Regions from separate parts of the Exiguobacterium sp. s39 genome, predicted to be linked through region 1. Evidence: predicted binding sites of a transcription regulator. Region 1 holds the regulator's gene; each other region holds the start of a gene.

Region 1 (11,105 bases):
TCCAAGAGGCGCTCTCGCAAGAAGGGGATTTGAAAGCGGCAATCGATCAAGCGCTTGCTGATACGAAAGCGCGCATCGCAACGAAAGGACGCGCGTCTTACTTCGGTGAAGCGACGGAAGGCGTCCAGGACCCAGGTAGTCTATCAAGTGCGTTGTTACTCGGCGAAATCGCGGAGGTGCTTCATGGTTAATCTTGTACTCGTTTCCCATAGTGAAAAGCTTGCGACTGGACTAAAGGAACTGTTAGCAGAGATGGCACCGGATACGCCAGTCTTAGTAGCGGCAGGTCTTGAGGACGGTAGCATCGGAACGGACGCGACGCGAATCGAAGAAACACTAAATACACTGGACGATGATGGAGTCGTTTTAACGGATATCGGTTCTGCGACGATGAACACGGAACTGGCCCTTGAACTATATAGTGGCGAACGGACGGTTCGGTTTATCGACGCACCACTCGTCGAAGGCGCGTTTTTAGCAGCAGTCTTAAGCGGACAGTCGAAATCCGTTGATGAGATTGAAGACGGATTGAAAAAAGAGTTTAGCAAATAAGGATCAGATTCCCCTTTGCGATTAGGCGAAGGGGGATTTTTTTAATGAAAGATGATCGTCGATCTTATGCGTGACGACTTAAAACGACGAGAGCCATTTTTCTAACCACTCTCTAGGTAAGCGAATTGTAGCTAAATCAATGGTTTGTAATTCATTTAGAGAATAACTGTTAGCAAGATAAAGATCCCATTGTGCATCGATATCGTTCGCTACTTCAGTCGCTTGCTCACTTAACGGATAGCTCCCACGTCCGTCGGTTGCGATATGGTAATGATTGTTATGGTACACGTCGGTCATGTAGCGGTAACACCACTCCGACAGTTCTTCATGTGTGATGTTGCCATCCAGCGCGTCCTGAATGCATGCTTTTAGTTGTTGATCCGAATAGGTAAGATTCATGATACACCCCGCATTATGTTTCTATAGAATTGTGAAAACCCGGTCCCTCTGCAAAAGGGACCGGGTCAGTTGTTTTATTTTGATGGTTTGAAGACCATTGTCGCTTCCACTGCTTTTTGCCATCCGGCATAGCGTTGTTCACGATCGTCTTCTTTCATCTCTGGTTTGAACTGGTGATCCAGCTTCCATTGTTTTTTGATCTCCGCTTTATCTTTCCAGTAACCAACAGCTAATCCAGCAAGGTAGGCTGCACCAAGTGCTGTCGTTTCATTGATTTCTGGACGATCGACAGGAACGCCGAGGATGTCCGATTGGAACTGCATCAAGAAGTTGTTCGCTACTGCACCACCGTCGACACGAAGTGTCTTCAGTTCGATACCAGAATCTTGTTCCATCGCTGTCAACACATCGCGTGTTTGATAAGCGAGTGATTCAAGCGTTGCACGAACGAAGTGTTCCTTATCTGTTCCGCGTGTTAATCCGAAGATTGCCCCGCGTACATCTGAATCCCAGTATGGCGCACCAAGACCAACGAAGGCAGGAACGACATAAACACCGTCTGTTGAGTCGACTTTCGTTGCGTAACCTTCTGAATCTTTCGCATTTTTCAGCATCCGGAGTCCATCACGGAGCCACTGGATCGCAGAACCAGCGACGAAGATAGAACCTTCCAGCGCATATTCCACTTTTCCATCGACGCCCCAAGCGATCGTCGTCAAGAGTCCATGATCAGAAGAAACGGCTTTCTCACCTGTGTTCATGAGCATGAAGCAACCTGTTCCGTATGTGTTTTTCCCTTCACCCGCTTCGAAGCACGTTTGACCGAAGAGTGCTGCTTGTTGGTCACCCGCAATACCAGCGATTGGCACTTCGTAACCGAAGAAGTGATACGGTACCGTTTTGTCGTAGACTTCACTCGACTGACGAACTTCTGGCAACATGGAAGCAGGAACACCTAGGATATCGAGTAACTCTTCATCCCATTTTTGTTCGTAGATGTTATACATCAATGTTCGTGAAGCGTTCGTGTAGTCCGTGATGTGCGTTTTTCCACCAGACAGTTTCCAAACGAGCCACGTATCGATCGTACCGAAGAGCAATTCACCATTCTCTGCTTGCTCACGTGCACCTTCGACATTGTCGAGGATCCATTTAACTTTTGTGCCAGAGAAGTAGGCATCAATCAGAAGTCCTGTTTTGTCGCGGAACTTCTGGTTCAAACCTTGTTCTTTTAAGTCGTCACAGATACCAGACGTTTGACGCGATTGCCAAACGAGTGCGTGATAGACCGGTTTACCTGTTTCTTTGTTCCAGACGACCGTCGTTTCACGTTGGTTCGTGATGCCGATTCCAGCGATTTGCTCAGGTTTGATATCTGCTGTCCCGAGTGCTTCTGCCATGACAGCAAGAATCGAACCCCAGATTTCGTTTGCATCATGCTCGACCCAGCCTGGTTGTGGGAAGTATTGCTTGAATTCCCGTTGTGCCGAGTTGACGATTTTCCCGTCGTGATCGAAGATGATCGCACGTGAGCTTGTCGTACCTTGGTCGAGTGCTAGGATATACTTGTTTTCCATTTCGAAATCCCCCTTGAGCGGTATGTGTTAGTGAGACGTGATCTTAGTAGATCAATTGATAGATGAACACGGCAATCGCTCCACCGATGATTGGACCGACGACAGGAATCCATGAATAGCCCCAGTCAGATGAACCTTTATTCGGAATCGGTAGGATAGCGTGCGCGATACGCGGTCCAAGGTCACGAGCCGGGTTGATGGCATACCCTGTTGTACCACCGAGCGATAGACCGATGACGACGACGAGTAAACCGACGATGAGTGGTTTTAAGCCGTCTCCGAACGTCGTTAAACCGAGTGCCAAGATACCGAAGACGAGAACGAATGTCCCGATGATCTCAGAAATCAAGTTCGACGGCGTATGACGAATCGCTGGACCTGTTGCGAACACACCGAGTTTTGCGGCTTGATCATCAGTCGCTTCAAAATGTTTCATGTAATGAAGCCAAACGAGAATGGCGCCGATGAAAGCTCCGACAAGTTGTCCGGCAATGTAGATCGGAACGTCTGCCCACGGTAGGTCAGAGTTCAAAGCAAGTGCAATCGTCAATGCGGGGTTCAAGTGTGCTCCACTTTCAGCAGCTACGAATGCTCCTGTCATGACGGCAAGACCCCAAGCGAACGTGATGACGATCCATCCGCTGTTTTCCGATTTCGTCTTTTTCAAGACGACACCGGCGACGACTCCATCCCCGAGCAGGATGAGGATCATCGTACCGATCATTTCCAATACAAAGTTATTCATGCAAAAACCCTCCCTTTGGATTAAAGCAGATAATGGCCTTTCTACTTTAAATTACTCCGATTTGAGAACGTTTTCAATACATATAATTGAAATATAGGAATGGAAATTTTTTATTTTGATGTTTAAAGATACGTAAAAGTGGATAAGAAAACACCTCTTACTGCCTGCAAGCAAGCAAAAGAGGTGTTACCGACGACGTTTTTTTCTTTTTTTAGGTCGAAACCAACTGCTGGAATAATCTAGTAGGATATGAATCGTGCTGGCTACGATGATGCCAATAACAAAAGCTGGCAGGGAAGCGAACCACGAATCAATCGTAGCAGAATCAAGAACCTGAAAATATAGACTTAAAAATAGTAGCGGAATCAGAATCGCAGCACTATAAAGAAGCCGAATGATGTCTCCGATGATCAGTCCATGCGACCAGATCGATCGGTGAGGCATGATCTTGACATACGGCATCCACAAGACTCGAAATGGTCCAAAGCGATAATAAGGTTCTGACTTTAAATCGAGGTCGGGTGACAACCAAAGGGTACCGACAGCGATACCGATGGCGGTTGGTAACCAATCGGTTTGTTGCGTTGCGACCGAATACGCAACGTAACCCGTCAGTGCGACGGTATTGACGGTATCATGTACATTTCCTGAAGGCATGAAAAAAGACCAGTCGTAACTGGTCCCTCCGTCAATGAATCGTCCGATACACGCCGATTACCTTACCAAGAATGGAGACATTATCGAAATACATCGGATCCATCGAGTCATTTTCTGGTTGTAAACGTACCTGTTGATCTTCTAAGAAGAACCGTTTCACCGTCGCTTCGCTATCTTCGGTCATAGCTACGACGATTTCTCCGTTTTCTGCTGTGTTTTGTTGGCGCACGATGACACGATCGCCGTCAAGAATACCTGCATTAATCATCGATTCACCATCGATCGTCAACATGAAGACCGTTTCGTTTCCTACATAATGTGCAGGGAGCGGGAACTGTTCTTCGATATTTTCAATCGCTGTAATCGGAAGACCCGCTGTGACTTTCCCGATGACGGGAACATGGACGATGGCTTCCGTGATTTCTTCAGGCTTATCAAGCAATATCTCAATCGCACGTGGTTTCGTCGGGTCACGGCGAATCATTCCCCGCTTCTCGAGTCGATCCAAATGACCGTGTACCGTCGAGCTAGACGCGAGTCCGACTGCTTCTCCGATTTCACGAACTGATGGTGGATACCCCTTCAGTTTCACTTCAGAGACGATGTAGTCGAGAATCTCTTGTTGGCGCTTAGACATTTTCCGCATACGAATTGCCACCTCTTTCTGGATTGAAGTTTGAAATGTAAGAATATATGTTTCTAGATTCACTATAACATAGAACAAATGAGCGTACAAACAATTGTTCGACATTTTGTATTGACCGAACACGGGTTCTGTGTTTATTATGAGTTATGCGAACAATTGTTCCGCGAACATTTATTCTAACTCATTCATTTCATATTTGGAGGGATTCATGATGATTCATACGATTCGTACTCATGCTTTTTCAATTCTCTTCTATGCATTAAGTATTGCCTTCGTGATCTTTTTACTCACACCACGCCCGGATGAAAAAGTGGCGCAACTGATGACAGCTTCCGTTACGGTCGATGAGAACGCCACAGTCGAACAAATTGCTGAAGTCTACAATGACGGTTCGATGTCAGATGAAGAATACGTCAACTGGTTGATTAAAAATAATGATGTCGAGACAAAACACGTCATCTCAAAAAGCAAAATCGTTGTACCAATCGCACAACAATGACAAAATGGAAAAGTTGTGAAAGAACGAACAGGGATGTGAGGTACGATGAAGGTCGTGATTTATTGTCGGGTGTCGACCGAAAAAGAAGCACAAGATAGTTCGATCGAACGCCAACGGATGGAGCTTTCGAAGGTCGCGTCTCAAAAGGGTTTTGATGTCGTGGATGTCGTCTCTGAAAAAGAGAGTGGATATGACGTCGATCGGGAAGGGATGCTGACGGTTCTTGACCATGTGACACGTGATGCGGTAGATGCGGTACTCGTGACGGATGACACACGGATTGGTCGAGGGAATGCGAAAATCGCTATTTTGCACACGTTTAAGAAGCACGGTGTTCGGTTGATGACACTTGATTCTGATGGAGAATACCAGCTTGCGGATGCAGAAGCAATGGTCCTTGAGATTGTCTCACTGGTGGAAGAATATCAACGGAAACTGCATAACGCAAAAATCGCGCGCGGCATGCGGCGAGCTGTTGAACAAGGCTTTCGCCCGGAACGAAATCTGAATCGCCAAGGAGAGAACGCTGGGCGTAGTCGAAAGGACGTACCGATCGAAGAAATCGTACGTCTTCGAGAGCTCGGACTGACGTTTTCAGATATCGCCATCACCTTGCGTGGGATGGGACATGATATTTCAAAGGCAACGGTCAATCGTCGATATCTTGAATACCGCGAACTGACACCTAGCCCGGAATGAAGAGCAAGTTACCCGTCGACTGACGCGGTTAACTTGCTTTTTTTTATAGCCTCTTTTAAAGTAAGGATACAATTGAACAACTCAAGTTTGAGTCGTACAGAAAGAGGGATTCCATGTTATCACAAGAACAATTAGATCGAATCAATGCATTAGCGAATAAATCAAAAGTCGAACCGTTATCAGAAGCCGAAACGGCAGAGCAAAAAGAGTTACGTGCAGCGTATCTCGCAGCATTCCGTGGATCGTTCAAAAACCAACTCATGGGCATGAAAATCGTCGATGAAGAAGGAACGGACGTAACACCAGAGAAATTGAAACAAGCACAAGAAGAAGAACGGAATAAACAATAATCGTTTATTTCTTCTATAGTAAGGAAGAGGTCCCCAATCGGTGGATCTCTTTTTTTGTTAGATTGGTTAGATAGGAAACATTGTACGATAGCAATACATCTTAATAGAGGGCATTCATCGATTCAGACATCCTGTATGAGTCGATAGAACGGCTATAGATAGCGCATTCATTTTAATGTGACATACTATTTAGAAAAGTTGTATCACATTTAAGAGTATGCTAAAATGAGTAGGAATTTGTGAAAAAGAGAGAGGATGATTGTTTTGACGAACATGACGACAGTAGAACAATTAGCAATTAATACGATTCGTACCTTATCGATTGATGCCGTACAAAAGGCGAACTCGGGTCACCCAGGTATGCCAATGGGAGCAGCGCCGATGGCATTCTCGCTTTGGGCGGATCATATGAACCACAACCCTAAAAATCCAGAATGGTTCAACCGCGACCGTTTTGTACTTTCAGCCGGACACGGTTCGATGCTTCTCTACTCACTCCTCCACCTATCGGGATATGATCTATCAATGGATGATCTTAAATCATTCCGTCAATGGGGATCAAAAACACCAGGTCACCCGGAATACCGTCACACGGCTGGTGTAGATGCGACAACAGGTCCACTTGGTCAAGGGATTGCAATGGCAGTTGGTATGGCGATGGCAGAACGTCATCTTGAAGCAAAATACAACCGTGACGAGCTCAACGTCGTCGATCACTTCACATACGGAATTTGTGGAGATGGAGACTTAATGGAAGGTGTCTCAGCTGAAGCGGCTTCACTCGCAGGTCACCTTGGTCTTGGTAAATTGGTCGTATTGTACGATTCAAACGATATCTCACTTGATGGCGATCTCGATAAATCATTCTCTGAAAACGTCCAGAAGCGCTTCGAAGCGTACAACTGGCAAGTCATTCGCGTAGAAGACGGAACGGATATCGATTCGATTTCGAAAGCAATCGCGGCGGCACAAGCAGAGACGACAAAACCGACATTGATCGAAGTCAAGACAGTCATCGGTTTCGGTTCACCGAACAAATCAGGGAAGTCGGCTTCTCACGGTGCACCACTCGGTGAAGCAGAAATCAAGTTGACGAAAGCTAGCTACATTTGGGATCACGAAGAGTTCTACGTTCCTGAAGAAGTCAAATCATTGTTTGACGAGCGGATCGTCCAACGCGGTGCTTCTGCAGAAGACGCTTGGAACGAGACGATGAAACAATACGAAGCAGCGCACCCAGAATTGCATGCTGAACTCGTTCGCGCAATCGCAAACGAATTGCCAAGCAACTGGGAAGCAGATCTTCCGACGTACGACTTGTCATCGAAAAAAGCGACACGTCAAACGAGTGGTGAAGTCTTGAACGGTCTTGCGAAGAACGTTCCGACATTGTTCGGTGGTTCAGCTGACCTTGCAGGATCGAACAACACGATGCTTAAAGGCGAAGCAGACTTCGATATCGACCCAAGCGGTCGTAACATCTGGTTCGGTGTACGTGAATTCGCAATGGCAGCAGCTGTCAACGGTATGGCACTTCACGGCGGCGTCATTCCTTACGGTGCGACATTCTTCGTCTTCTCGGATTACCTCCGTCCAGCTGTTCGTTTAGCAGCATTAATGGGACTTCCATCAATCTTCGTTCTGACACACGACTCGATTGCTGTCGGTGAAGATGGTCCAACACACGAGCCAGTCGAACACTTGATGAGCTTCCGTGCAATGCCGAACGTCACGATCTACCGCCCAGCAGACGGAAAAGAGACAATCGCAGCATGGAAAACAGCGGTACAAGCAAAAGACAAACCAACACTTCTCGTCTTGACACGTCAAGGTCTTCCTGAACTTGAAGGCACGACGACGGAAGGCGCTGAAAAAGGTGGTTATGTCATCGCTGGTGACGTCACGAAAGCTGATACACTCTTGCTCGGTACGGGTTCAGAAGTGCACCTTCTTGTTGAAGCACAAAAAGAACTTGGTGAATCAGTAGCTGTCGTTTCGCTTCCATCATGGGAAGTATTCGAAGCACAGTCAGCAGAGTACAAAGAATCAGTTCTTCCGAAACACATCACGAAACGTGTAGCGATCGAAGCAGGGGCTTCACTCGGTTGGTACAAATACGTAGGAACAGAAGGACAAGTCATCGGAATCGATCGTTTCGGCGCATCTGCTCCTGGAGACTTCCTCTTGAAAGAATACGGCATGTCTGTTGAGAACGTTTTAGCGACAGTCAAGCAACTCGGATAATCATTTCCGGAAAAACGGGTCCGATCTTACGTCGGGCTCGTTTTTCATCTATTATCATCTATGCAAACAATTGGAATTATAGTATAGTAAAAAGCGACGTTTTAAGTTAGAGGAGGAAGCAACTTGGCTACATGGATTTGGATTTTAATTGCCCTTCTTTGCTTGGTAGCAGGTGTCGCCCTTGGTTTCTATATCGCTCGTCGATACATGATGAACTACTTGGAGCAAAACCCACCAATCAACGAAGATATGATTAAGACATTGATGATGCAAATGGGTCAAAAGCCATCACAAAAGAAAGTCAACCAAGTGATGCGTTCAATGAGTGGTTCAATGAAATCACCTAAAAAATAAGCTGTACGAAAGGGGACCAAATGGTCTCCTTTTTATTTGCTATTTTTTAGAAAGAGAACTAATCTAAAATGTGAGACTATTTCAAATAATCATAGGATTTAAAAAAGGGGGGAGACTTGAATGGGAGTCTTCAGGAAACTCAGTTGGTTTTTCCGACGAGAATGGAAAGCATATAGTCTTGGGGTCGTCTGCTTGATTTTTGTAGCAGCGTTAGAACTCATTCCACCGAAGATCATCGGGACGACAGTCAATGGTCTAAGTGAGGGGAGCTTGACGAAGAATGATTTGATTCGTCTAGCAGGTACATTGTTGCTCATTGGGGTCGCGACGTATTTCATTCGTTATTTTTGGCGTTTTCATATCTTTGGGGCATCGATTCGTCTCGGTCGATTGTTACGCAGTCAACTGTATGGTCATTTTTCAGATTTGGATCAATCGTTTTATAAGAAATATCGGAGCGGAGATTTGATGGCGCATGCGACAAACGATGTACAGGCGGTATCGATGACAGCGGGTGCCGGTATTCTAACGCTCGTCGACTCGGTGACGATGGGGAGCTTCGTCATCATCACGATGGTCACGACGATCAGTTGGAAATTGACGCTTGTATCACTTCTACCGATGCCGCTGATGGTCTACTTGACGTCACGCTACGGGAAAATGTTACATTCGCGTTTTCATGACGCGCAGGAAGCCTTCTCCGATTTGAATGATAAGGTCGCGGAAAGCATTAGTGGTGTCCGTGTCTTAAAAGCAACAGGAGAAGTTGAATCTGATGTACAGACGTTCACCGATCTATCGGATGACGTCGTCCAAAAGAACCGTCGTGTCGCAAAAATCGACGCGCTGTTTGACCCGACGATTTTTGGATTAGTTGGTCTATCGTACATCATCGCTGTCGGATATGGTGCGTACTTGTTACAACAAGGTGAGATCCGAATCGGTGACATCGTCTCATTCACTACATATCTTGGTTTATTGACGTGGCCGATGCTCGCATTCGGTTGGTTGTTCAACATCGTCGAACGTGGTCGTGCTTCTTACGATCGGATCGAGCGGATGCTTGCGATCGAACCGGAAATTAAAGACGCGAAGGAAGCAGCGACGCGTGTTTCATCACCAGAACTCCACGTTGGGATTGAGTGTTTTATCTATGATACGCAACCGGTCTTACAAGACATCGATGTGACATTGAAGCCCGGTAAATCGCTCGGAATCGTCGGAAAGACTGGTGCCGGGAAATCGACGTTCGTTCGCTTATTGACTCGCGAATACGACGTCAAACAAGGCGCAATCACGATTGGTGGACGAGACATCAAACAATTGACGCGTGACACCGTCCGTCGTCAAGTAGCGATCGTTCCACAGGATCATTTCTTATTCTCGGCGTCGATTGCTGATAATATTGCCTTTGCAAAACCGGATGCATCAATGGAAGACATCATGGAAGCGGCACGTATTGCAGCAGTCCATGAGGACATTCTCGGCTTTAAGGAAGGGTACGCGACGATGGTCGGGGAGCGTGGGGTGACGTTATCCGGTGGTCAAAAACAACGGATCTCGATTGCCCGGGCATTATTAGCAGACTGTCCGATTTTAGTGCTCGATGATGCCTTGTCTGCGGTCGATGCCAAAACCGAGGAAGCGATCATCCACCACTTCCGCACGGCGGATCACGATCAGGCACAAATCATCGTTGCCCACCGGTTATCGGCTGTGTCGCATACCGATGAGATCATCGTCCTTGAAGACGGTCGGATCATCGAACGAGGCACACATGAGCAATTACTCGCTCATGACGGTTGGTATAAAGAGACGTACGATCGCCAGCAACTAGAATCACTTGTCGAACAAGGAGGGCGTTCCGAATGAATCATGATATCAATGAAAAAGCCGTCCTGAAGCGATTGCTTGATTTCGTCAAACCGTTCAAAAAGCAGGTCAGCATCGCCTTCATCCTGCTGTTCATCACGACAGCAGCAAAACTCGGGGGACCGTATCTCGTCAAGATTTTCATTGATGAATACGTCGCACCGGGTACGTATCCAGTACAGGAAGTCGCACTCTTATTTACAGCGTACTTGTTACTGCATACGACAGGGATCATCGTCGATTACTTGCAGGCGTTCGAATTCCAAAAGATTGCCTTGCAAGTCATTCAACGCTTACGCATTGATGTGTTCCGTCATGTCATGCACCTACGGCTTGCCTATTTTGACCGGACACCTGCCGGAGTGCTCGTGTCCCGGATCACGAACGATACGGAAGCAATCAAGGAGCTCTACATCGGTGTCTTGTCGACATTCGTACAAAGTGGTGTCCAGTTGATTGGAACATATATCTTCCTCTATCTACTAGAGCCGCGACTCGCGACGATTGCATT
Region 2 (11,105 bases), on a different contig from region 1:
TCGATCGCAGGAGCAAGCAGCGACCAAAACGACGCGGCAATCATGACGCCGGCAGCAAAACCGAGCATCATGTTCATGACGCGTTTTTCAATCGTCGTAAAGACGAAGACGAGTGCCGCACCAAGTGCGGTTAACCCCCACGTCATCATTCCGGCAAGCAATGCTTGCACGACGACGGGGAGGGAAGTAAACCAATCCAACATGACTATTCCTTCTTTCCGGGGACGATTTAAAGCATCCATCTGTATGAGAGCTTACCCGTTTTCGATCCGGACGATTCGTGTGAAGGGAATTTCAATGACTTCACGTCCGCGCAGAAAGAGAACGGAACGTTCGGGTTCTAGTCGTTCCACGAAACCGACGACCGTCACGTAGCTACTTTCCTTATAATACGTGATTTCAAGTTCGTTTCCTTCTATTAAAGCTTCTTGAAGCAGAAAGTGCCATGATTCTTGCAACTGTTCATCAATTTCAGGCAAGTCGAGCTGATGCATCTGGACATAATATTCCCGCAACAGTTGCAAATGTTCCGGCATGAGAAAAGGAATCCATTTTAAATTTCCTCGATCACGATACGCTGTCATGAAGATCACCTCCCGGATGACCGCCGACGAAACGAAGACGACGTTTGGCGACACTCGTATCAAGAAACGAGACAGCGAGGCGAATCGTTCCTTTTCCGTAGCGGAGGTTGACGACATCCATTGCTTTTAATAACCGTCGTCGTTTCCAGAGCCGCGCATTATCCTCGAACAAAGACAACTGTAAGGTGCCTTGATCGGCAGTCAAATGCCCCACTGCGACGGATAAAAAACGAACAGGTTCTCCGTCGAGCCAATTCGGTTCGAACAATTGTAAGACGTGACGCAGAATGATTCGTTCATCGGATGTCGGATAAGGCAACCGCACTTGACGGGAGAAACCACTTCGGACGACGTTTCGAGAATAGCGGACGCCGATGTGAACGGTCCAGCCGACTTGATTCGAAAAGCGACAACGTGCGGCAACATCCTGCACGAGTTCATTGAGCACATTCCGAATGCGTTCGAACTGATAATAGTCCTGCATTAAGGTCACACCGTGTCCGATCGTCCGTTGAGGGGCTTTCTCGAACAGATGACGAGGCGCAAGAAGTGTCGGTGACGCGTCGAGTCCCCAAGCGTGGTGCCATAGTTCGGCACCGATGACACCGAATCGTTCGTGCAACTCTTCGACAGGGCGCATGGCAAGATCACCGATTGTTTCAATCCCCATCATCTGCAGATGTTGTTCCATACGGTGTCCGACCCCCCACATCTTCCGAATCGGAAAATCATGAAGACGTCGTGCGACATCAGCATATCCACATCGCGCGATGCCTTCTTTTTTCCCGATTAAATCAAGCGTCAGTTTCGCGATGACGTTATTTGGACCAATCCCGATCCGGACGTGGATGCCGGTCTGTTTCAGGATTGCTTCTTTAATTTTGAGGGCAGCTTGCAGGTCGGAACCAAATAGGCGATCGGTTCCGGTCATGTCAATGAAACTTTCGTCAATTGAATAGACGCGGATGGCTTCAGGTGGGGCGAATTGGTGCAGGACATCCAGGACACGAATCGACGTCTTCATATAAGCGAGCATACGTGGTTCGACAAGTCGAATCGTACGACGAACAGCGTATGGCAATTGCTCGATTTCATATAATCGACCGGCTGTCTTGATTCCAAGTGCTTTTAAGGCAGGGGTGGCAGCGAGAATGACGGACCCGCTTCGTTTTAAATCGGAGACGACCGCTAGGCGTGTCGTCAAGGGGGGGAGATTGCGATACTGGCATTCACAGCTGGCGTAGAAGGACACACTGTCGACGCAAAAAATCCGTTTATCTTGTGGTAAAACGACGGAAGGAAACATCTGAATCACTCCTTTACACAAAAGAACGTATGTTCTTATTTTGATTTTCCTTGACTATAGCACGGTCTCAAAGTGTCTCAAAATAAAAACTGTTGAAAAAAGGGGAATTCGAACGATTTCTCCTCATATAAAAGGAGTTTGGTACACTAAGGGAGAGAAAAAAGGGGGAACCTTCATTGAAAGAGACCGTTATCCGTTTACCAGAATTACCGAAGACGCTTCAGTCAGAGACGTTCGATCAAGTCGAAATCGATGATCCGTATCTGAAAGGAGCGCGTTATGAGAAAGAGTCGATGCCGAGTGAACTGACAGAACGCATCGATGCCTATCAAGTGTGTTTTCAAAATGTCTCGTTCGCGAATCTTACCTTTGACCGTGGTTCGTTCGAAGATATTCGTTTTGAGCAATGCGACTTAACCGGATGTCACTTCCAAGAAACTCGTTTTCACCGTGTGTCCTTCGTCGGATGCCGGATGACGGGTGTTCAGTTCGAAGATTGTACGCTGGACCATTTAACGATTCAGGAAGGGCTTGCGGATTACGTACAGTTCATTCGCAGTACGGTCCGTCATCAACACTGGAGCGAAACGACGATGAAAGAAGCACAGTTCTTCGAAGTGAAGCCGACCCAGTGGAAACTCGAAGCGGTCCGACTTACGGATAGCCAATGGATTGAAACACCGTTAAAAGGTCTTGACCTCCGGCAGACGGAACTCTCTGGTATTACGATCGATCCGCGATTTTTACCAGGTGCTGTCATTACGGAAGAGCAAGCAGTTGCCTTTGCTCGTTTGTTAGGTCTCGTCATCCCATAACAAAAAGAAGCCCTTGTTTCGATGGATATTCGAAACAAGGGCTTCTTTTTAATGAAAGTTACTGTTCTTAAAATGACATCGTTTCGCCATCCTCCGGAATCAGGAAATGGGCAGAGAGATGGAAAGCAGTTAAAAAGTCAGCAATCATATCACGTCGCAAGAGACAGTGGTTGACGGACTCGAGGTGCGAGACGATGATCGTCGCTTCCGCCGCCGCTTCATGAACCGCAAGGAGATCACGCTGTGACATCGTGATCGGCTCTCCGGTCAAGAACTGGGCGGCGCCACTGTTGACGACGATGATATCGGGCGTATGTTGTTCGATCGCATGCGCGACCTCGTCACACCAGATCGTATCACCTGCGATATAAAGTGTCGGTTCGTCCGGATGGGTGAGGACGAGCCCAGACACACGTCCCATCCGTTCGCCGATTTCACCGACACCATGCTGTCCACCTGTTCGATGGACCTGGATATCACCGATCGTTACACCGGAATCGAAGGAAGAGACGTTCGTGAAGCCGGCTTCTCGGATTTGCTGCGCGTCTTCTTCTTGCTGCGCATAGAGTGGCAAATGCTTGGGTAGAAGTTGTTTTGCAGAATCGTCGAAATGATCGGCATGCAGGTGTGTGACAAAGACAGCGTCAGGATCGAGCAGTGTGTTGACATCGACCGGTAAGTCGACGAGTGGATTGGCGACGGCATTTGGTGTTTGACCGAAGGGAGGCAAGCTGCCTTTTTCGCCGAGGAACGGATCAATTAGTAAGACTTGATTGGCATACGTGACAACGAGTGTTGCATTACGAATTTGTTGAATATCCATTAGGTTCATCCTCTCTCAATGACTCGGATTGACTATTCCCTGTCTGGCATTCAATGAATCCTATCGCAAGCGTTTCTCCATCGCCATGACGTCGACATATTCGCCGTTCAACTGTCCTTGTTCCTTAAACGTTCCGACGATCCGGAACCCGGAGCGGATATAGAGTTTTTGTCCGATTTTATTGAACGGGAAGGTAAAGAGGATCAGCTTATGCATATGATGATCACGGGCATGTTGTTCAATCGTTTCGAGCAAACGTGTGCCAATCCCTTGTCCACGATGTGTCCGAGTGATATAAACCGAAATCTCACCGACGGATGCGTAGACAGGACGCGGATTATACGGATCGAGGGAAATGAAGCCGAGGACACCTGTGTCATCTTCAGCGACATATCCAGCATATCGATCGGTGCGTTCCGCATACCACTGGGTCATGAAGGATAAGTCCTTTTGGTCGGTCTCAAGCGTTGCGATCCGATCTTCGATACCTTCGTTATAGATGGCGAGAATCGCTGGTAAGTCGTGTTCCATTACGGGACGAATATGCATGACGCTCACTTCCTCATCGCTTTTCCTTTATTATATCGGTTACGTATCAATGTAGTGATATGTTTGTGCGATAAGAAAAGCGCTGATTCCATTCATATGAAGGAAAACAGCGCTTTTATCGATCTTAAGAGACCGTTGACGTCTCATTCTCGTAAATCGGAACCCAGCCGTCTGTCGTGACGAAGATCCGAACAGCAACGACTTTACGATCGTCTTGAAGCGTAAAGTAGTGGCGTGTGTTAACAGGAACGGAGATTAAATCACCAGGATTGAGTTCGATGTTATAGTAGCCGACTTCTTCGTCTTTGATCGCGAAGACGCCATGACCGCTGACGATGAAACGAACTTCATCATCCGTGTGATGATGTTCTTTCTGGAAGTTGACGAGCAACTCATCAAGGTTCGGTGTCGTATCCGAAAGTGAGATGATATCAGCTGTCTGATACCCACGACGTTCTGATACGTCTTTGATTTCGGGAGCGAACGTATCGAGAATCGTTTGTTTGTCTGCATCCGTCAGTGTGAAGTTCTCAACGAGAGGCGCTGGAAGTTTCGAAACGTCCCACTGTTCGTAAAGAACGCCGCGTGACGCGAGGAAGTCAGTGACTTCCGTTTGATCCGTATACCGTGTGTTTGTTTCTTGGAATAAGACTGTTGCCATGAGATGATTCCTCCTTTTAATGAATGGATTGACGGCATGATTGCAACGTCAACGTGTAATTGAATAAAAACTCGAAGGCTTCGAGGTGTTTCTTTGCTTCAAAGGCGGTCGGTGCCCAGACCGTGATCCCGTGATTGCGGATCAGGACGGCACCACTGTCTGCTGTGACATGCGGTGCAAAAGCAGCGGCAAGCGTCGGGATGTCCGCATGATTCGGAATGATCGGTACCGTGACCGTCGCATCCTCTTCCCAGTGTCCGAGTGCCTTGATGATTTCTTGACCGGAAAAGGTGATACTGCCTTGATCGCCATAGAGTTCCGAAATCACATTGTTCGCAATCGTATGGACATGTAGGGAACAACCGGCGTCCGTTCGATTGAACACTTCGACATGGAGTAATGTCTCGGCGGAAGGACGCCCGGATTGCTCACCGATCAATTGACCGGTCGCATCGACATGAACGAAGTCGTCAGGAGTCGTTTGCCGTTTATCTTTTCCGCTTGCTGTCACAAGGAATTCAACCGGGACACCGGATGTCCGGATGGCGAGATTGCCACTCGTACCAGGGAACCAATCGCGCGCCGCAAGCTCTTGTTTGATGGCGCGTAGCTCTTCATACCGTCGCATGAATGTCATGTTGTCACCTCCGCTCGTGTTAAATCATGAACGATATCGTGGAACGTCTCAAACGGTGTATAGGCGATATCATTCTCTTCACACAACGTGATCAGATAATCACGGGCATAGACACGATCCGCTTGTTTTGCGAGTTCGAAGTCCGTCACCGAGTCGCCGATGACGATGATGACGTCACCGTCTTTACGTAGTGTCCGGGCAACGGACGTTTTACAACAGCCGCACCCGTTCGTACAATGGGCATCGCAGGCGTTTGGCCAATCGATATGGACGAATGGACCACTGAAATCAGCGACGTTACAGTAAATCTGTTCTTGGTCGAGGAATGGCGCTAAGATTGGTTCGACGAAAAAGTCCATTCCACCGCTGACGATCGAAAAATCGATGCCTTGACGACGACTGTACTGCAGTAACTCCGAAAATCCGTCGCGAATGACGGCACGCTCCAACAAAAAGTCAAGATAGGCTGTTTTTCCGTCAGACGGCAGAAGTGCGAACATTTGCCCGACACCACTCTGAATCGATAACGTCCGGTCGAGTACACCGTGTTTCAACGGTTCGAAGTCACTCGCTGGCGCAAATGCCTGCATGAGTGCGATGATGTTATCCTGTGTCGTCACCGTCCCGTCGAAGTCACAAAGAATCCGTACGGTCATGACTTGATCCCCCAAGCGTCGAGGGCAATTCGTAATTCTTCATGACGCGATGCTGCCGTCGATAGGGATTCATTTGCGAGTGCCGCATCGAGTGCCTGACGGAAAGCAATGACGCCAGCCGCAGCACCTTGCGGATGACCATGTACGCCGCCACCGGCGTTGATGACGGAATCGATCCCGAAGTCCCGTACGAGTTGAGCGACGAGTCCAGGATGAATACCGGCTGAAGGAACCGGGAAGATCGATTTCGTCTGCCCGAGACGGGTCGCTTCGACCGCGATGCCACGAGCGACATCCTTTGGCAAAGCGACATTGCCGTAAGGAGACGGGAATAGCGTCAAGTCTGCTCCAGCAGCACGCGGTAATGTGCCGAGTAAGACAGGGGCTGCGACTCCGTGATTCGGGCTAGCGATCAACGCACCGCTATATGCCGGATGATTGAAGATCGGAACGTTGATTTCCGGATCACTTGCCAGTTCGCGTAAGACATCGAGTCCGTATGTGAAGGTATTCAGCAAGAAAGCAGTCGCTCCAGCATCAATCAATCGCTTGGCTTGATCCTTGAGCGTAAAGACGGGACCGCTGAGTGTGATCGCATATAACGCACGTTTACCGGTCCGGTGGAAGTGAGCATCGATGACCTCACGTCCGATTCGTGCCCGGTCAATCGTCGGTGTCAACGGATTGTCGTATAGGATCTCATCGTCTTTGACGAGGTCAATCCCACCAGCGAGTTGTCCTTCGAGTTGATCACGAAGGAACGATAAATCCCGTCCGATGACTCCTTTGAAGATGCTCATTAATAATGGGCGATCTTCGACACCAATCAAGGAGCGGACCCCTTCGATCCCGAATTTCGCACCTGGAAAGTCCGACGTAAATGTATCGGGTAATAGCAATTCTGTTAGTTTGATTTCACCGTCGAGTGAGAGTTTCCCGAAGACGGTCGTCAGAATCGCAGAAAAGTCGCGCGACACGTTATGTTCCGGATAACGAATCGTGATATATCCTTTGCCATCGCGCTCTTCGGTATGTACGACTTCCCCTTTGAACGAGGCGAGTTGTTGTTGTTCGAGATGATTCAGTTCCGTCCAAGAACCGACTGTCAGACCAAGCGCGAGTTGTTCAGCGCGTTGCTCGAGTCGATCACGGGCAGTCAATTGATAAGTAGCAGTGATATAAGCCATGTCTTTCCTCCTTCAACAAAAAAATGGTCTCTCGTCAGCGACAGGAGACCATGAATAATTCGAACGTGGACTCTTATCTGTCAGCTTAGTAGCTGCAAGAATTAGCACCGTGCCAAAAGGTCGGTTGCTGCGACATCGTAGGGCTTGTCCCTCCGTCTGCTCTTGATAAGAATTGGATGAAATTGTGAAATCTAATTGCAATTTTTACATGAGAATCGCCACTTGTCAAACTATTTTTAGAAAATTTATTTTTTTGAAAATACTCTTTCTATAGATGACTTAAAAATGATGTCCGTTTCTGCTTGATTTCGATTTGACAGCGAGGAAGTCGATTGCGTAAGATTCAAATCAATATCACACACGACAACTACATACGACTCTTATCGCGAGTTGGCAGAGGGAATTGGCCCGATGACGCCGCAGCAACCGACCACTGGGCACGGTGCTACATCCAACAGACGTTTCGTCTGAGAGATAAGAGGACGCAGTGACTTTTCTGCGCCTCTTTTCGATGACGAAAAGAGGCGCTTTTTCGTGTATCACATAGGGGGAAACTAAGATGACATATAAAGCATTCACAGAACAGGACGCGATTGACCGTGTTCGGACATTAGGACTGATCGGCGATGGAGCCGTCGAAGCAGAAGAGATTGGCGACGGGAACCTCAACCTCGTCTTTCGGATTCGAGAAGGCGAACATCGCTTGATTTTAAAACAAGCATTACCATATGCGAAGGTCGTCGGGGAGAGCTGGCCGTTATCGCTCGAACGAGCGTGGATCGAACAATCCGCACTCCGTGAATTCGCACGGCATGCCGTACCGTTCGTGCCACGTGTTTTTCATGCTAGTCATGAAGAGGCGTATACGGTCATGGAAGATCTTTCACATCTGACGATCGTTCGAAGCGGTTTACTCGCAGGTGAACAGTATCCGTTGCTTGCGGAACATATCGGTTCTTATCTCGCTCGGACGTTATTCCATACATCGGACTTTGCGCTTGGTCCGGTTGAAAAGAAACGTGTCGCCCGAACGTACTACAATCCAGACTTGTGCGACATCACGGAAAAATTAATCTTCACGGATCCGTTTCATGACGCGGAGACGAACGAGATTGAAGCCGGACTCGAAGAAGAGGTGGCACGTCTATGGGCAGACGATGAGTTAAAACGCGAAGTCGCAAAACTCGAAGCGCTCTTCATCACGAAAGGAGATGCATTGCTGCACGGCGATCTACATACAGGAAGCATCTTCGCCTCGGCGACGGAAACGAAAGTCATCGATCCAGAATTCGCCTTTTATGGTCCATTCGGATTCGATGTCGGACAGTTCATTGCGCATCTATTCTTCGCGGCATATCCGGATTACCCTACACGACGTGACGCCCGAATCAAGGATATCGATACGTTCTGGCTGACGTTCGCTTCAACGTTCCGTGCATTATGGGAACGGGAAGCCGTCGAACCGTTCCAGGCATCAGGACTCGTCGATGATGTACTGAGCACGATCTTGCAGGATGCCCTTGGCTTTGCCGGTTGCGAATTGATTCGGCGGACGATTGGTCTTGCACCGGTCGCTGATTTAGAATCAATCGATTCAACGACGGAACGCTTAGAGCGGAAACGTCACGCTCTTCGTCTAGGAGCGGCGTTAATCAAACGCCGTACAGAATGCCGGACATTCGATGATTTACGAAACTTTGACGTAACGGAGGAACTCAGCCGATGACTACATTCGTCCAAAGTATTCGTTACGAAGACCGTGTCTTGACGATTCTCGATCAGACACGTCTACCGCAAGAAGAGCACTATGAAGTCATTGCTGATCTCGCGCAAGCGGTTGAGGCGATTAAACAACTACGTGTCCGGGGCGCGCCTGCGATCAGCTTATTCGGTGGATTCGTGCTCGTTCAAGAAGCGTACCGCTTTGAAGCAGAGCTACCGGTCTACAAGCAAGCCTTGCTTGAGACATCGGCGACGTTACTCGCGACACGACCGACGGCCGTCAACTTGCGAAATGTCCTCGATCAATTGAATCCAATCATTCAAGACGGGACGTCGGTAGAAGAGATTCGCGAACGGTTGGAAAAACGGACGGTCGCCTTATACGACCAGGATGCGCAGACGTCACGTCAAATCGGGATTCATGCACTGGAATTGTTCCAGTCAGGCGACCGGATCCTAACGATTTGTAATGCTGGATCGATTGCGACCGCTGCTTATGGAACGGCACTTGCGCCGTTCTACATCGCAAAAGAACGCGGCATCGAATTATCCGTTTTTGCGAGTGAGACGCGACCGTTACTGCAGGGAGCACGATTGACGACATGGGAGCTGCAACGTGCCGGCATCGATGTCACGTTAATTACGGACAACATGGTCGCCCATACGCTGAAAGAAAAACAGATCGATGCGATCATCGTCGGTGCCGACCGCATTACACGAAACGGAGATACCGCGAATAAAATCGGGACGTTCCAATTGGCATTGCTCGCGCAAGCTTTTGGTATTCCGTTTTACGTCGCAGCACCGCTCTCGACGTTCGACTTCTCGCTCGTTTCCGGAGACGCGATCGAAATCGAAGAACGTGATCCGCAGGAAGTGACGACTGTCCAAGGTATTGCGACAGCACCGGAAGGCGTCGCTGTCTTCAACCCGGCGTTTGATGTCACACCACACACATTGATCACGGGCATCATTACCGAACTTGGTGTCATCACGCAACCGAATGAAGAAACGATTGAACAATTAACAGGGCTTCAACCCCTCGGATAAGGAGATATGTCATGAAAAAACTAGCTTACGCCGTCCTAGCACCGGCACTGTTACTAGCGGCTTGTGCGAATGGAGAAGCCACGACGACGAAGGTCGTCAAGGATGTACCAAAAGGGGTTCAATCGGACGTCAAGATCGCCGTCATCCGCAACCTAGCATCGGACGACCATACGAAACAATTCCTTGATGGCGCACGAAGTGAAGGCGAAGCGCTTGGCTTTAAAGTCAGCACGTTCATTTCGGAAGGTAACGACGTCAAGTTCAAGGAGCTTGTCGCGCAAGCGATTCAGCAAGATTATGACGGGCTCATCATCTCGCACGGTAAGGAAGACTACGCCTATGACATGATTAAACCAGCGGTCGACAAAGGGCTGAAGGTCGTGACGTTCGATACGGTCACGAAGAAAAAAGGAACGGCGTTAAAAGGTGTGACGGAAACGTTCCAAAACGATCATCAACTCGCGAAGCTATCGCTTGATGAAGTGACGAAGGTGACGGACAAAAAGCCAGTCCGTGTCATCAAACTTTGGTTCGGACCAGGTTTTGCCCCGCTCGATCGTCGTCAGGAAATCTATAAGACGTACGAAGCAGACGGTAAGATCAAAACGCTTGAGACGGTTGGACCGACAAATTTCCAAGATGTCCAAGGGGATATCGCAACGAAGATGAATGCGATTCTCGCGAAATATCCGAAAGGAAGCATTGATGCGGTTTGGGGAGCGTGGGACGAAGTCGCAAAAGGGGCTTACAAATCGCTCAAGGATAATAAACGTCAAGAAATCCCGCTAATCTCGATCGATGTCTCGAATCAGGATATCAACCTGATGCGTGAAAAAGGCAGTAACTGGGTCTCGACGAGTGCGGTGGATCCATTCTTGATTGGACAAACGGACATGCGATTACTGGCTAAGAAAATCGCTGGCGAGAAGACACCGGATAGCTTTGATCTCGACGCGAAACTCGTGGAGCAGAAGGCGTTGAAGCAGGATACGACGATGTACAATCTCGATACGATCATCAAAGGATGGAGTACATCGGACAAATTCAATGAACCGTGGATGGACCGGTTGCGTGACGTCCATAAAAAACAATGACGTCTACCAATCATCACTTGA
Region 3 (11,105 bases), 1.4 Mb from region 1:
AAATCTCGAGGTTACAGACGAGGCTGATCTTCTTATGCGAGCGAACCGCACCTGCACCGAACAACGTCATCACATCGATGATCCCGATTCCACGAATCTCAAGCAGATGTTGAATCAACTTCGGTGCTGTCCCAACGAGAATCCCGTCACCAGTTTGACGAATCTCAACTGAGTCATCTGCCACCAGGCGGTGACCTCGCTTAACGAGTTCGAGTGCCGTTTCCGATTTACCGACACCACTTGCCCCTTTGATGAAGACACCGACACCATAGATATCGACGAGGACACCATGCATCGCCGTCGTTGGCGCAAGTTCCGCTTCGAGGAAGTTCGTGATCTGTGACTCGACCGATGTCGTATGCCCTTTTGTCGTCAACAGTGGCACGTTCGTCTCGTCTGCGGCTTGGATGATCGCTTCCGGTACTTCGAATCCACGCGTGATCAAGATACCAGGTGTTTCATCCGTACAGAGGACATTCGCTCGTTCGCGTTGTTCCTCGTACGTTAAATTATTGAAGAACGTCAATTCTGTTTTTCCGAGAATCTGGAGACGTTCTGCCGGGTAATAGGCATAATAACCGGCAAGCACAAGGCCAGGTCGGCACAAATCAGCCGTCAGAATCGGACGATGTAAGCCCTCTTCTCCCGTGACGATGTGGAGATTGAATTGTTTTACGATTTCAGCTGTTCGCACTTTTGGTTGCACGCTTCGTCAGCCCCTTTCACTTGAAGTATTGTACCATATTTTTATTCGATTCATGGAATTGGATTAGAAGCATGATTTCTTGGGAATGGAATAAAGAGTTAATATTTTGAAGGAGGTTTTGCCGTGATGTCAGGCGGTGGTATCGGATTCATTTTAGTCATTATCTTATTTGCGGTTCTAGCGATTGCTGGTTTCGTCTACCTCATCATCTCACTGATCGATATGTGGAAAGCGTATTCGCGTAATCAAGATCAAACAGCCCTCTTATTCTTCATCATCTCAATCATCGGAATCTTCATCAGCGGTTCATTCATTTCCTACGTCCTCGCGATCATCTTCTATTGGAATCGCGCACGCAGAAAGAGTTGGCTCGGAATCGGTCTGATTCTCGTTTCAATCGTTCTTGCAATCATCGGTGTCATTGCCTTACTCTCGTTCGGTTACGATATGAATAATATCGAAAACATGAACTTTGACGAGCCGATGATGGATCAGGATTACGATTATTGATGTAAGCTACACCCATCCTTTTCAGTGAGGATGGGTGTTTTTGTCTATGCAGCTGACGAAGCCCCGCTCGCGTGACTCCTACAGGAAAAAGTGCGGACGTCCGCGCTGTCAGAGACAAACGAGACCCGGCTTACTCTAGAACGACGTAGCCGCGGCTTGTGTCTCGCCTGAGGAAAGCACGCAAAGCGGATAAGACGTCATAAGAAAAGCGCAACCTCTTTTTCAAGAAGTTGCGCTAGTATGCTTATAACGCTTGTGGACTGAGGTGAACACCGTGCGTGACCGAAATCGTACCTGTCTTCGTATCCGCTTCGACCTCGATTTTTGGTGAACGACCGCGTCCTGAGACGAAATGGAGTTTCCGGTTGACGATCTCTTTTTGATCCCGGATCAATTCCATGTCATCGAGGTTGCAGTTGAGACCACCGAAGTTCGTCTCGAGTTCCCCGTAGACTTCAGCGCCGTGCGGCAACATCAAGGCGATGCTTCCAGCAAGCGACGACGCTTTGACCTTCGCATTTTGCGCTGTCTTCAGCTCGCAGCGGACGTTTCCGTTCGCCGTTTTTAGTTCTGAACGTTCGAAGACACCTGTCGTGATGATTTGTCCATTGGCTGTCTTCGCCTTTAAGACTTTCAACTCCGACTCTTCGATTTCAATCGAACCGTTCGCTGTCGATACTTTGACGTCCTCACTGAACAGATCGCGGACGTTGACTCGACCGTTTGCTGTCATCAGTTGAGCGGATGTCGTGTCGAGTGACGTCAGCGAAATTTCCCCGTTTAGCGTCTGTAAGACGAATGATTCGTAATGACGACGTGGTACTTTCAGATGGACTGTCGCACGGACACTCTTATCCTTCAAACGGATTGAGAGTGTGTTCGCCGAGACCGCGTGTTGAACAGCAGCTTGAAGTTGCTCAAGCGCCTGTTCTTCCGTCACCTGTTGGCGACGGAGCGGACGTCCTGTCACCGTCAATTCGCATTCTTCGAGATCACTCGGTTCGACGACCAAGTTCGCATTGAACAGATCGACGTGAACCGTCTCACCGCTGAACGGGAATTGTTTGACGTAGGTGACGTTCGGACCGGACGCCTGATTAAGCGAAAGATCACTGTCCTTGATTCGGCTGACGAGATTATCGAACGCTGACATGACTTTCGTCGTCAGTGAATCGACGGAATACTGGTCGACCCGATCATATTGTTCTGGTTCATCGACGTACTTATGTTCACTGGCAGAAGTTGCACGTTCGTCGATCGCTTCGAGCCGCTCAAGTTTATCGAGTGCCTCATCAATCGTTAACTTTCCTTCTTTGACTTGCTCCAATATCAATTGACGCATATCTTGCTTCATGAACCGTTCCCTCCTATTCTTGAACCTCAAACGTGTGTTACATGATACTTTCGTTTAAGTTCCCTTAGTTCCTCCCTACGAATCCTCATCCATAAAAGTTTCATGATTCAATTCGTGCCGCATCGCGTTCAAGGACAGGTGCGAGGTATCGTCCCGTGTAAGATGCTTCGACTTCAGCAATCTGTTCCGGTGTACCGGCAGCAACGATTGTTCCGCCACCGTCGCCTCCCTCTGGTCCCAGATCAATCAAGTAGTCTGCCGTCTTGATGACATCTAAGTTGTGTTCGATGACGAGCACCGTATCACCATTATCGACGAGACGTTGCAAGACTTTCAACAGACGCGCGATATCGTGGACGTGGAGTCCTGTCGTCGGCTCATCAAGAATATAGATCGTCTTCCCAGTCGAGCGCTTATGCAACTCGGACGCCAGTTTAACACGTTGGGCTTCCCCGCCAGACAGTTCCGTCGCGGGTTGACCGAGACGCATGTACGTCAGACCGACGTCAGCGATCGTCTGCAATTTCCGCGTGATCTTCGGAATGTTCTCGAAGAAGGCAAGGGCATCTTCAACCGTCATCTCAAGGACATCGGCAATCGTCTTGCCTTTATACTTCACTTCGAGTGTTTCGCGGTTGTAGCGTTTCCCGTGACAGACTTCACACGGAACATAGACGTCCGGTAAGAAGTGCATCTCAATCTTGATGATTCCGTCGCCGCGACACGCTTCACAGCGTCCACCCTTGATGTTGAAACTGAAACGCCCTTTTTTGTAACCACGGAGTTTCGCTTCGTTCGTCGAAGCAAAGACGTCCCGAATGTCATCGAAGACACCGGTATAGGTTGCTGGGTTCGAGCGTGGTGTCCGACCGATTGGTGACTGGTCGATGTCGATGACCTTATCGATTTGATCCAGACCGGTGATTCCTTTATGAGCACCCGGTTTTTCCTTCGCCCGGTTCATCTCGTGCGCGATCGTCTTATAAAGAATTTCATTGATCAAGGTCGATTTCCCGGATCCCGAGACACCGGTCACAGCAACGAACAGACCAAGCGGAATGTCGACATCGACGTTCTTCAAGTTGTTTTCCGATGCTTTGTGGATATGGAGCATCCGACCGTCTGGCTCTTTGCGTGTCGATGGAACAGGAATGAACTTCTTCCCGGACAAGTATTGACCTGTCAACGAGTTCGCATCCTGCATCAACTCTTCCGGTTTCCCGGCTGCCGTGACGAATCCACCGTGATCGCCGGCACCTGGTCCGATATCAATCAAGTAATCGGCTGCCATCATCGTGTCTTCATCGTGCTCGACGACGATCAATGTATTGCCGAGATCACGCATCGCCTTCAGCGTATTGATCAAACGATCATTATCGCGTTGGTGTAAACCGATCGACGGTTCATCAAGAACGTAGAGGACGCCCGTCAGACGCGAACCGATTTGAGTCGCAAGACGAATCCGTTGCGCTTCTCCACCGGACAACGTCCCCGCTGCGCGTGAGATTGTCAGGTAATCGAGACCAACGTTCTCAAGGAACGACGCTCGTTCATGAATCTCACGGACGATCATCCGCGAAATCGTCTGATCCTTCTCACTTAATTTCTCGGGCAGTTCGTCAAAGAACATGACCGCTTGTTTGACAGACATCTTCGTCACTTCACCGATATGGTGATCGGATACTTTGACGGCGAGCGATTCCCGTTTCAAGCGGTGTCCTTTACACGTCGGACATGCCTTCTTCGCCATGTAGCCTTCCATCTGTTCCCGAATATAATCAGACGACGTCTCCTTGAAGCGACGTTGTAAGTTATTGAGGACCCCTTCGAAGTAGAGGTTCGTATTTCGGACCATCCCGAAGTCATTCTCATAACGGAAGTGGATCTCTTCCTTCGTGTTTCCGTTCAAGATCGTTTCGCGATGTTCTTCTGACAACTGTTCGAACGGTGTATCCATATCGATCTTGAAATGGTCACAGACCGCTTTGAGCAATTGAGGATAATACTGCGAACTTGTCGGTTCCCAGGCAACGATTGCCCCTTCGTTCAATGACTTATCGGGATGTGGCACGACGAGATCGACATCGACCTCAAGCTTCGTTCCGAGACCGTCACATGACGTACAAGCACCAAACGGTGAGTTGAACGAGAACATGCGTGGTTCGAGTTCGCCGATCGAGAAGCCACAGATCGGACAAGCATGGTGTTCACTGAACAACAGTTCGTTGCCGTCCATCGTATCGACGATGACCCGACCGTCCGCGAGGCGAAGGGCAGTCTCGAGTGAGTCCGCCAGACGGGCTTCGACGTCTGGTCGCACGACGACACGGTCGACGACGACTTCAATTGAGTGTTTCTTGTTTTTCTCAAGCGTGATCTCTTCGGCGAGATCCATCGTCTCTCCGTTGACACGGACGCGGACGAAGCCTTCCTTCTTCAAATCGTCGAGAACCTTGACGTGCGTCCCTTTGCGTCCGGAAACGATTGGCGCGAGAATTTGCAGGCGGGTCCGCTCCGGCAACTCCATCACTTGGTCGACCATCTGACTGATCGTCTGGCTCGAAATCTCGATTCCATGATTTGGACAAATCGGTTTACCAATTCGTGCGTACAATAGACGCAAATAATCATAGATCTCTGTGACCGTTCCAACCGTCGAACGCGGGTTTTTACTCGTCGTCTTTTGGTCGATCGAGATCGCCGGACTCAGTCCTTCGATCGTGTCGACATCTGGTTTATCCATTTGTCCGAGGAATTGACGGGCATAGGCAGATAAACTTTCGACATAACGCCGTTGTCCTTCAGCGTAGATCGTGTCGAAGGCAAGAGACGATTTCCCTGACCCGGACAAGCCCGTCAAGACGACGAGCTGATCGCGGGGAATTTCGACATCGATGTTTTGTAGATTATTGACGCGAGCGCCTTTGATGATAATCTGATTCTTCTTTTCTCCCAACTTAGGCACCTGCTTTCAATTCTAATATGAGGTCGCGGAGCTCGGCAGCTCGTTCGAACTGCATGTCTTTCGCCGCTTGACGCATCTCTTGGTCGAGCTGCTCAAGCAACGTTTCGCGCTCCGGTTTTTTGAGTTTGTTGAACTTCTCGAGTTTTTCGACAGTATCGTCGCTCTCGATCGTCGTGCTGATGACACCACGGACATCTTTTTTGATCGTCTGCGGCGTAATGCCATGTTCTTCATTGAACGCCATCTGGATCGCGCGACGGCGTTCCGTCTCATCGATCGCGCGTTGCATCGAATCGGTTACTTTATCGGCAAACAAGATGACGTGTCCTTCCGAGTTCCGAGCCGCCCGACCAATCGTCTGAATCAGCGAACGGTCCGAACGGAGGAAGCCTTCCTTATCGGCATCAAGAATCGTCACGAGTGAGACTTCCGGAATATCGAGTCCTTCTCGTAACAAGTTGATCCCGACGAGGACATCGTATTTTCCGAGTCGTAAGTCACGGATGATTTCAATCCGTTCCAGCGTCTTGATCTCCGAGTGCATATAGTTGACCTTGACACCATTCTCTTTCAAGTAATCGGTCAAATCTTCTGCCATCTTCTTCGTCAGTGTCGTCACGAGAACACGTTCGTTCTTCGCGACCCGGTCACGGATGTTGTCCATCAAGTAATCAATTTGTCCCGTGATCGGATGAATCTCGATCGTCGGATCGACAAGACCGGTCGGACGGATGATTTGCTCGACCATCTCTTTTGAATGTTCGAGTTCGTATGGTCCTGGTGTCGCCGAGATATAGATCGCCTGACTGACTTTTTCCTCGAACTCCTCGAACCGTAGCGGACGGTTGTCTTTTGCCGACGGAAGACGGAAGCCGTGATCGACGAGGACTTGTTTTCGTGCTTGGTCACCGTTGTACATCCCGCGAATTTGCGGCAGTGTGACGTGCGACTCATCGGCAACGAGTAAGAAGTCCTTCGGGAAGTAATCGAGCAACGTATACGGTGTTGCCCCTTCTGGCATCAAGTTCAAATGACGCGAGTAGTTCTCGATTCCGGAACAATAGCCCATCTCACGCATCATCTCGAGATCGTAGTTCGTCCGTTGTTCGAGCCGTTGCGCTTCGAGCAACTGATTGTCTTCGCGTAACTTCGCAAGCTGGACCTCTAGTTCCTTCTCGATGTTCGCGATCGCTTTTTGCAGACGGGTATCCCCCGTCACGAAGTGGGACGCCGGGAAGATCGAGATGTGCTCGCGGTCAGCAACGATCTCACCTGTCAGCGGATCCATGTCACGGATCCGTTCGATCTCGTCACCGAAGAACTCGACCCGGACACACTGTTCGTCGCGGGACGCCGGGAAGATTTCGACGACGTCTCCGCGGACGCGGAACCGTCCGCGCTGGAAATCGATGTCATTACGCTCATACTGAATGTCGATCAAGCGACGGAGCATCTCGTTTCGCCCCATCTCATTGCCGACACGCAGTGACAAGACGTGGTTGTTGTACTCTTCCGGGTTACCGAGACCATAGATACACGAAACAGAAGCAACGATCAAGACGTCCTCCCGTTCGAACAGGGCGGACGTCGCCGAGTGACGTAGTTTATCAATCTCATCGTTGATCGAAGAGTCCTTCTCAATGAACGTATCCGTCGATGGGACATACGCTTCCGGTTGGTAATAATCATAAAAACTAACGAAGTATTCGACCGCATTGTTCGGGAAGAATTCCTTGAACTCCGAGTAGAGTTGTCCCGCTAGTGTTTTGTTGTGGGCAAGGACGAGCGTCGGTTTCTTGATTTCCTTGATGACGTTCGAGACCGTGAACGTCTTCCCGGTACCGGTCGCCCCAAGCAACGTCTGATGTCGTTCGCCTTGTTTTAGCCCAGTCACCAATTTTTCGATTGCCGTCGGCTGATCACCGCCTGGCTCAAATGGTGAAACGAGTTCAAAATCCATCGTTTGCTTCCCCCTCATCACGTAAAAAATCTATTTTTATTGTACCACTTTACGAACAAACATTCGATTATGAAGTGCTCCTTTTAGGAAGTTACCCTTTTTTTCGAAAATGCAAAAGTTTCTTTTTGCTTCGAGTGTTGATCCTCGATATTTCTGCCGACAAAAAAATCCCCGTCACGGCTGTTCCGTGACAGGGATGTACTAATTTAATGCAAGGACCGCACTTTAGTGCGACCATGGACCGGCTCGTTGACGAACAGAATACCAAGTTCATGATGATCTTGTTCATAGAAGGCACGTTGCGCAAACCGGATGTCGCCGTTATGGTTCATGACTTCAAGACGCAGATACGGTTTGTGTTTTTGGATGGCTTCGTAGAACGATGTTTCCGAATCGACCTTCTCACCATTGACTTTATAAATCGCTTCGCCCGGAATCAAGCCCATCTCGGCAGCTGGTTTATCAGGTAGCGTTCCGAGAATGACGGCACCACGCGTTCCATTGAGGAACAATGGGGTCTGTGCCCGGTTCAATCGTTTGACCCGCTGGTGCAACACAATGTGCAGGACGAGCAACAAAACGATTCCGTACAGCCATTCCGCTTGTCCGGTGACGTATGCAAGAACCGTTAAGAGAATCGCGACGAGACTCGTAATCAAACGTCCTTGAACGAGCGGACGCATCAATTCTTTCGGCAGCTTACCCGTAAAGAGGAAGCTGAAGCCGATTGGTAACCAGAGAACGATCGGAACGAGCTCTGGGAAGCTGTAACGTGGCCACCAGGCTTCAAGCACGTCGCCCGGAACAAAGACGAGCAAAGGCAATAGCCAAAGTTTATTCGCTGACAGCCCACCGATGAAGCGACCACGCTTCGAGACGACGAGTGACGGTGACAGGCGTCGTTGCCCGCGCCACCAGACGAGTAGACATTCCGCGACGAGCGTTAACGTCGCAAGCAATAAAATCATTTTCGGCTCAACCGCTCGAACCGGATCAAGACGTGAATCCATTAGGAACCAGCCAGCAAGTCCAAGCAAGACGATCGGCCAAAGCGGTACGTTCAAGCGAACGATGCCAATCAACAACAACACACTCGAAAGCGCTAGTAACAACAAAGCGTATTGTGGTGTCACCGTCAATCCAAGCCAGCCACTGACGACGGATAAGACGAGACCAATTAGTAACCCGGGTAAAAGTGTTTCGAGGACATCGCTTCGTTTACCGTGTGTCCGGGAGCGGAACAATCCGCGTTCCCGTTTGACACGCCGGATGCCGATGACCCAACTGACAAGGAGTGCTAACCACAAGGTCGGACTGGCGATGAGACTAATCGCGGTCCAACCAATTTCATCGAGTAATTCCACGCGCATTCAGACCTCTTTCCATTCCTTATTATTGAGCAGCGACCTCGAGTGCTTTTTTCCGCTGGACGTCATTTTTGTCGTCCTCGAGTTTCTTCAGGAGACGTGTCTCCATCTCACCCGCTGTCTGCTGATCGATTTTTCCAGTGACGTCGAGTTTCGCATCCTTTTGCAAAGCTTCGACGGCTTGCTTCATCGTGTCACCGAAATACCCATCCTGTCCTTTTGGCTCGTAACCGATTGCTTCGAGGACCAGGTGAGCGTTTTCGACCGATTTTCCATAATCACCGACTTCAAGTGACTTTTGGTCAGTCAAAATCTTCGTGACGTTGAAGTATGCTGGTTGCTTGACTTCAATCGTTGGCTTGACCCCTTTTTTATGGATCCAGTTACCGTCCGGCGTCAGCCATTTGTTCGTCGTCAACTTCAAATCACTACCATCCTTCAAATCATACGCACTTTGAACGATTCCTTTACCGAACGATTTTGTACCGACGACCGCAGCCCCGGCACCTTCCTTCAGACCGGCTGCCAGAATCTCGGACGCGGACGCGGATCCGCCATCTTCGAGTACGACGATGTTATAAGGTTTCTTCTCGTCTGCCTTCCCGAATTCCTGCTGCCGCTCCCCTTTATTGTTCTCGACTTGATAAATCGGAACGTCCTTCGGAATGAACGGTGCAATCATGCTTGAGACAGCCGTCAAAAGACCGCCCGGATTCCCACGAACGTCGATGACGAGTCCATCGATGTTCTGACTCTCAAGTTTCGCGAGCCCCTTTTCGAACTCTTTAGCCGTCGGTTCTGAGAACTGCGTCACTTGCAAGACACCAATCTTCTTCCCGTTGACGTCCTCAGTCGACGTATAGACCGTCTCAATCGGAATCGTATCCCGTTTGATCGTGATGTCCATCGCGTCTTGTCCACTTCGCTGAATCGTCAGGACGACGTTCGTTCCTTTTTCACCACGGATTTTCTTGACCGCTTGATCCGTCTTTTGCCCTTTCGTCGACTTGCCGTCGATTTCTAAGATGACGTCACCCGGTTTGATCCCGGCTTTTTCAGCAGGTGATCCCTTAATCGGTGAAACGATGACGATCGACTCGCCTTTTTGTTCAAGCGTCGCACCGATCCCTTCGAACGAAGACGATAGATTCGTATTGAACGATGCCGTCTCCGACTCATCCATATAGACGGAATACGGATCGTCAAGCACTTCCGCCATACCGGACAACGCACCGTCCAGCAGTTCTTTATCCGTTACGTCCTCTAGATAGTTCTGTTCGATCATTTGACGGACCTGATCGACTTTTTTCCAATCACCCGTCGCATTCGCCGACGACGATGACGTCGAGACAGAATCCGTTCCGCCAGCCGCTAACATCCCGACGGCGCCTGCCCCTAAACCAAGCCCGAAGGTACTGACCGCGATGACTGCTGTTGTAGATTTTTTCACGCTTGATTCCCCACTTCCATTAAAAACGCAGTATTTTTTTCAGTATAGCAAAAAAAGATAGGTTACCCTATCTTTTCGGTATTCTATGGGATGTCAAAAGATGTACGGTGCCGGATCCACTGCATTTGGTTGCCCGACCGCCCATTCTCCCTTATGCAATTCGAAATGCAGATGCGGTCCTGTTGACCAGCCAGTTGAGCCGAGCGTCCCGACCGTTTGACCTGGCATGACCGTTTGACCCGCCGACACACTGATCGAGTCGAGATGCGCATAGACGGTCGTATAGACCTGTCTGTCGATCAAATGCGTCACCATGACGACATTTCCGTACCCGGTCGCACTACCGGCACGGAGGACGATCCCACCGGCTGCCGCATGAATCGGAGTCCCTTTCGCATTGACGAGATCGATGCCCGTATGCAACTCCGGTTTCCCTGTCAACGGATTGTTCCGCGGACCAAATGGTGACGACACATAGCCTTTGACTGGTAAGTGGAACGGTCGACTGACGTCGACATCAACACTCGTATCCGGTGTTGCACTTGGCGTCTCGGTCTCAGGAACCGACGTCTCTGTTTTAGGTGTCTCTGCTTTCGGCGCCTCTTTCTGTTCCTGTTGCGCTGCTGCCTCTCGTGCAGCTTCAGCAGCTTCTGCGGCTTCCGCTTGACGTTTGGCTTCTGCTGCCCGCGCGGCTTCTTCGGCTTTGCGTTTCGCCTCTTCTTTTGCTTTTCGCTCCGCTTCTTGCAAGGCGATCAATTCGTTTTGGATCAGACGACGCTGATCCGCAAGGATT

What was found. The regulator LexA, encoded in region 1, represses DNA repair genes until DNA is damaged. The targets are predictions, from matches to a motif close to CGAACATATGTTCG.
Region 2: the regulator LexA is predicted to act here: its motif matches at 1,913-1,926, upstream of KNQ11_RS12995 (Y-family DNA polymerase).
Region 3: the regulator LexA is predicted to act here: its motif matches at 7,548-7,561, upstream of uvrB (excinuclease ABC subunit UvrB).

What each region holds. Positions count from the first base shown of each region.
Region 1 is NZ_JACSNA010000001.1:432,573-443,677, forward strand. It holds gene dhaL (dihydroxyacetone kinase subunit DhaL) at 1-191, shown strand, start outside; gene dhaM (dihydroxyacetone kinase phosphoryl donor subunit DhaM) at 184-552, shown strand; gene KNQ11_RS02210 (hypothetical protein) at 631-951, opposite strand; gene glpK (glycerol kinase GlpK) at 1,026-2,528, opposite strand; gene KNQ11_RS02220 (MIP/aquaporin family protein) at 2,572-3,273, opposite strand; gene KNQ11_RS02225 (metal-binding protein) at 3,460-3,930, opposite strand; gene lexA (transcriptional repressor LexA) at 3,962-4,576, opposite strand; gene yneA (cell division suppressor protein YneA) at 4,788-5,075, shown strand; gene KNQ11_RS02240 (YneB family resolvase-like protein) at 5,121-5,774, shown strand; gene KNQ11_RS02245 (DUF896 domain-containing protein) at 5,888-6,124, shown strand; gene tkt (transketolase) at 6,398-8,368, shown strand; gene KNQ11_RS02255 (YneF family protein) at 8,492-8,722, shown strand; gene KNQ11_RS02260 (ABC transporter transmembrane domain-containing protein) at 8,843-10,594, shown strand; gene KNQ11_RS02265 (ABC transporter ATP-binding protein) at 10,591-11,105, shown strand, end outside.
Region 2 is NZ_JACSNA010000002.1:294,633-305,737, forward strand. It holds gene KNQ11_RS12985 (ZIP family metal transporter) at 1-203, opposite strand, end outside; gene KNQ11_RS12990 (YolD-like family protein) at 255-584, opposite strand; gene KNQ11_RS12995 (Y-family DNA polymerase) at 568-1,890, opposite strand; gene KNQ11_RS13000 (pentapeptide repeat-containing protein) at 2,067-2,705, shown strand; gene KNQ11_RS13005 (MBL fold metallo-hydrolase) at 2,773-3,528, opposite strand; gene KNQ11_RS13010 (arsinothricin resistance N-acetyltransferase ArsN1 family A) at 3,589-4,077, opposite strand; gene KNQ11_RS13015 (1,2-dihydroxy-3-keto-5-methylthiopentene dioxygenase) at 4,202-4,738, opposite strand; gene KNQ11_RS13020 (methylthioribulose 1-phosphate dehydratase) at 4,755-5,375, opposite strand; gene KNQ11_RS13025 (2-hydroxy-3-keto-5-methylthiopentenyl-1-phosphate phosphatase) at 5,372-6,031, opposite strand; gene KNQ11_RS13030 (2,3-diketo-5-methylthiopentyl-1-phosphate enolase) at 6,028-7,218, opposite strand; SAM riboswitch class I at 7,289-7,390, opposite strand; SAM riboswitch class I at 7,596-7,699, shown strand; gene mtnK (S-methyl-5-thioribose kinase) at 7,778-8,944, shown strand; gene mtnA (S-methyl-5-thioribose-1-phosphate isomerase) at 8,941-9,990, shown strand; gene KNQ11_RS13045 (sugar ABC transporter substrate-binding protein) at 10,002-11,084, shown strand; gene KNQ11_RS13050 (sugar ABC transporter ATP-binding protein) at 11,081-11,105, shown strand, end outside.
Region 3 is NZ_JACSNA010000001.1:1,823,410-1,834,514, forward strand. It holds gene hprK (HPr(Ser) kinase/phosphatase) at 1-706, opposite strand, end outside; gene KNQ11_RS09580 (hypothetical protein) at 833-1,216, shown strand; gene KNQ11_RS09585 (DUF4097 family beta strand repeat-containing protein) at 1,461-2,570, opposite strand; gene uvrA (excinuclease ABC subunit UvrA) at 2,671-5,526, opposite strand; gene uvrB (excinuclease ABC subunit UvrB) at 5,528-7,495, opposite strand; gene KNQ11_RS09600 (PDZ domain-containing protein) at 7,702-8,865, opposite strand; gene KNQ11_RS09605 (S41 family peptidase) at 8,888-10,312, opposite strand; gene KNQ11_RS09610 (M23 family metallopeptidase) at 10,406-11,105, opposite strand, start outside.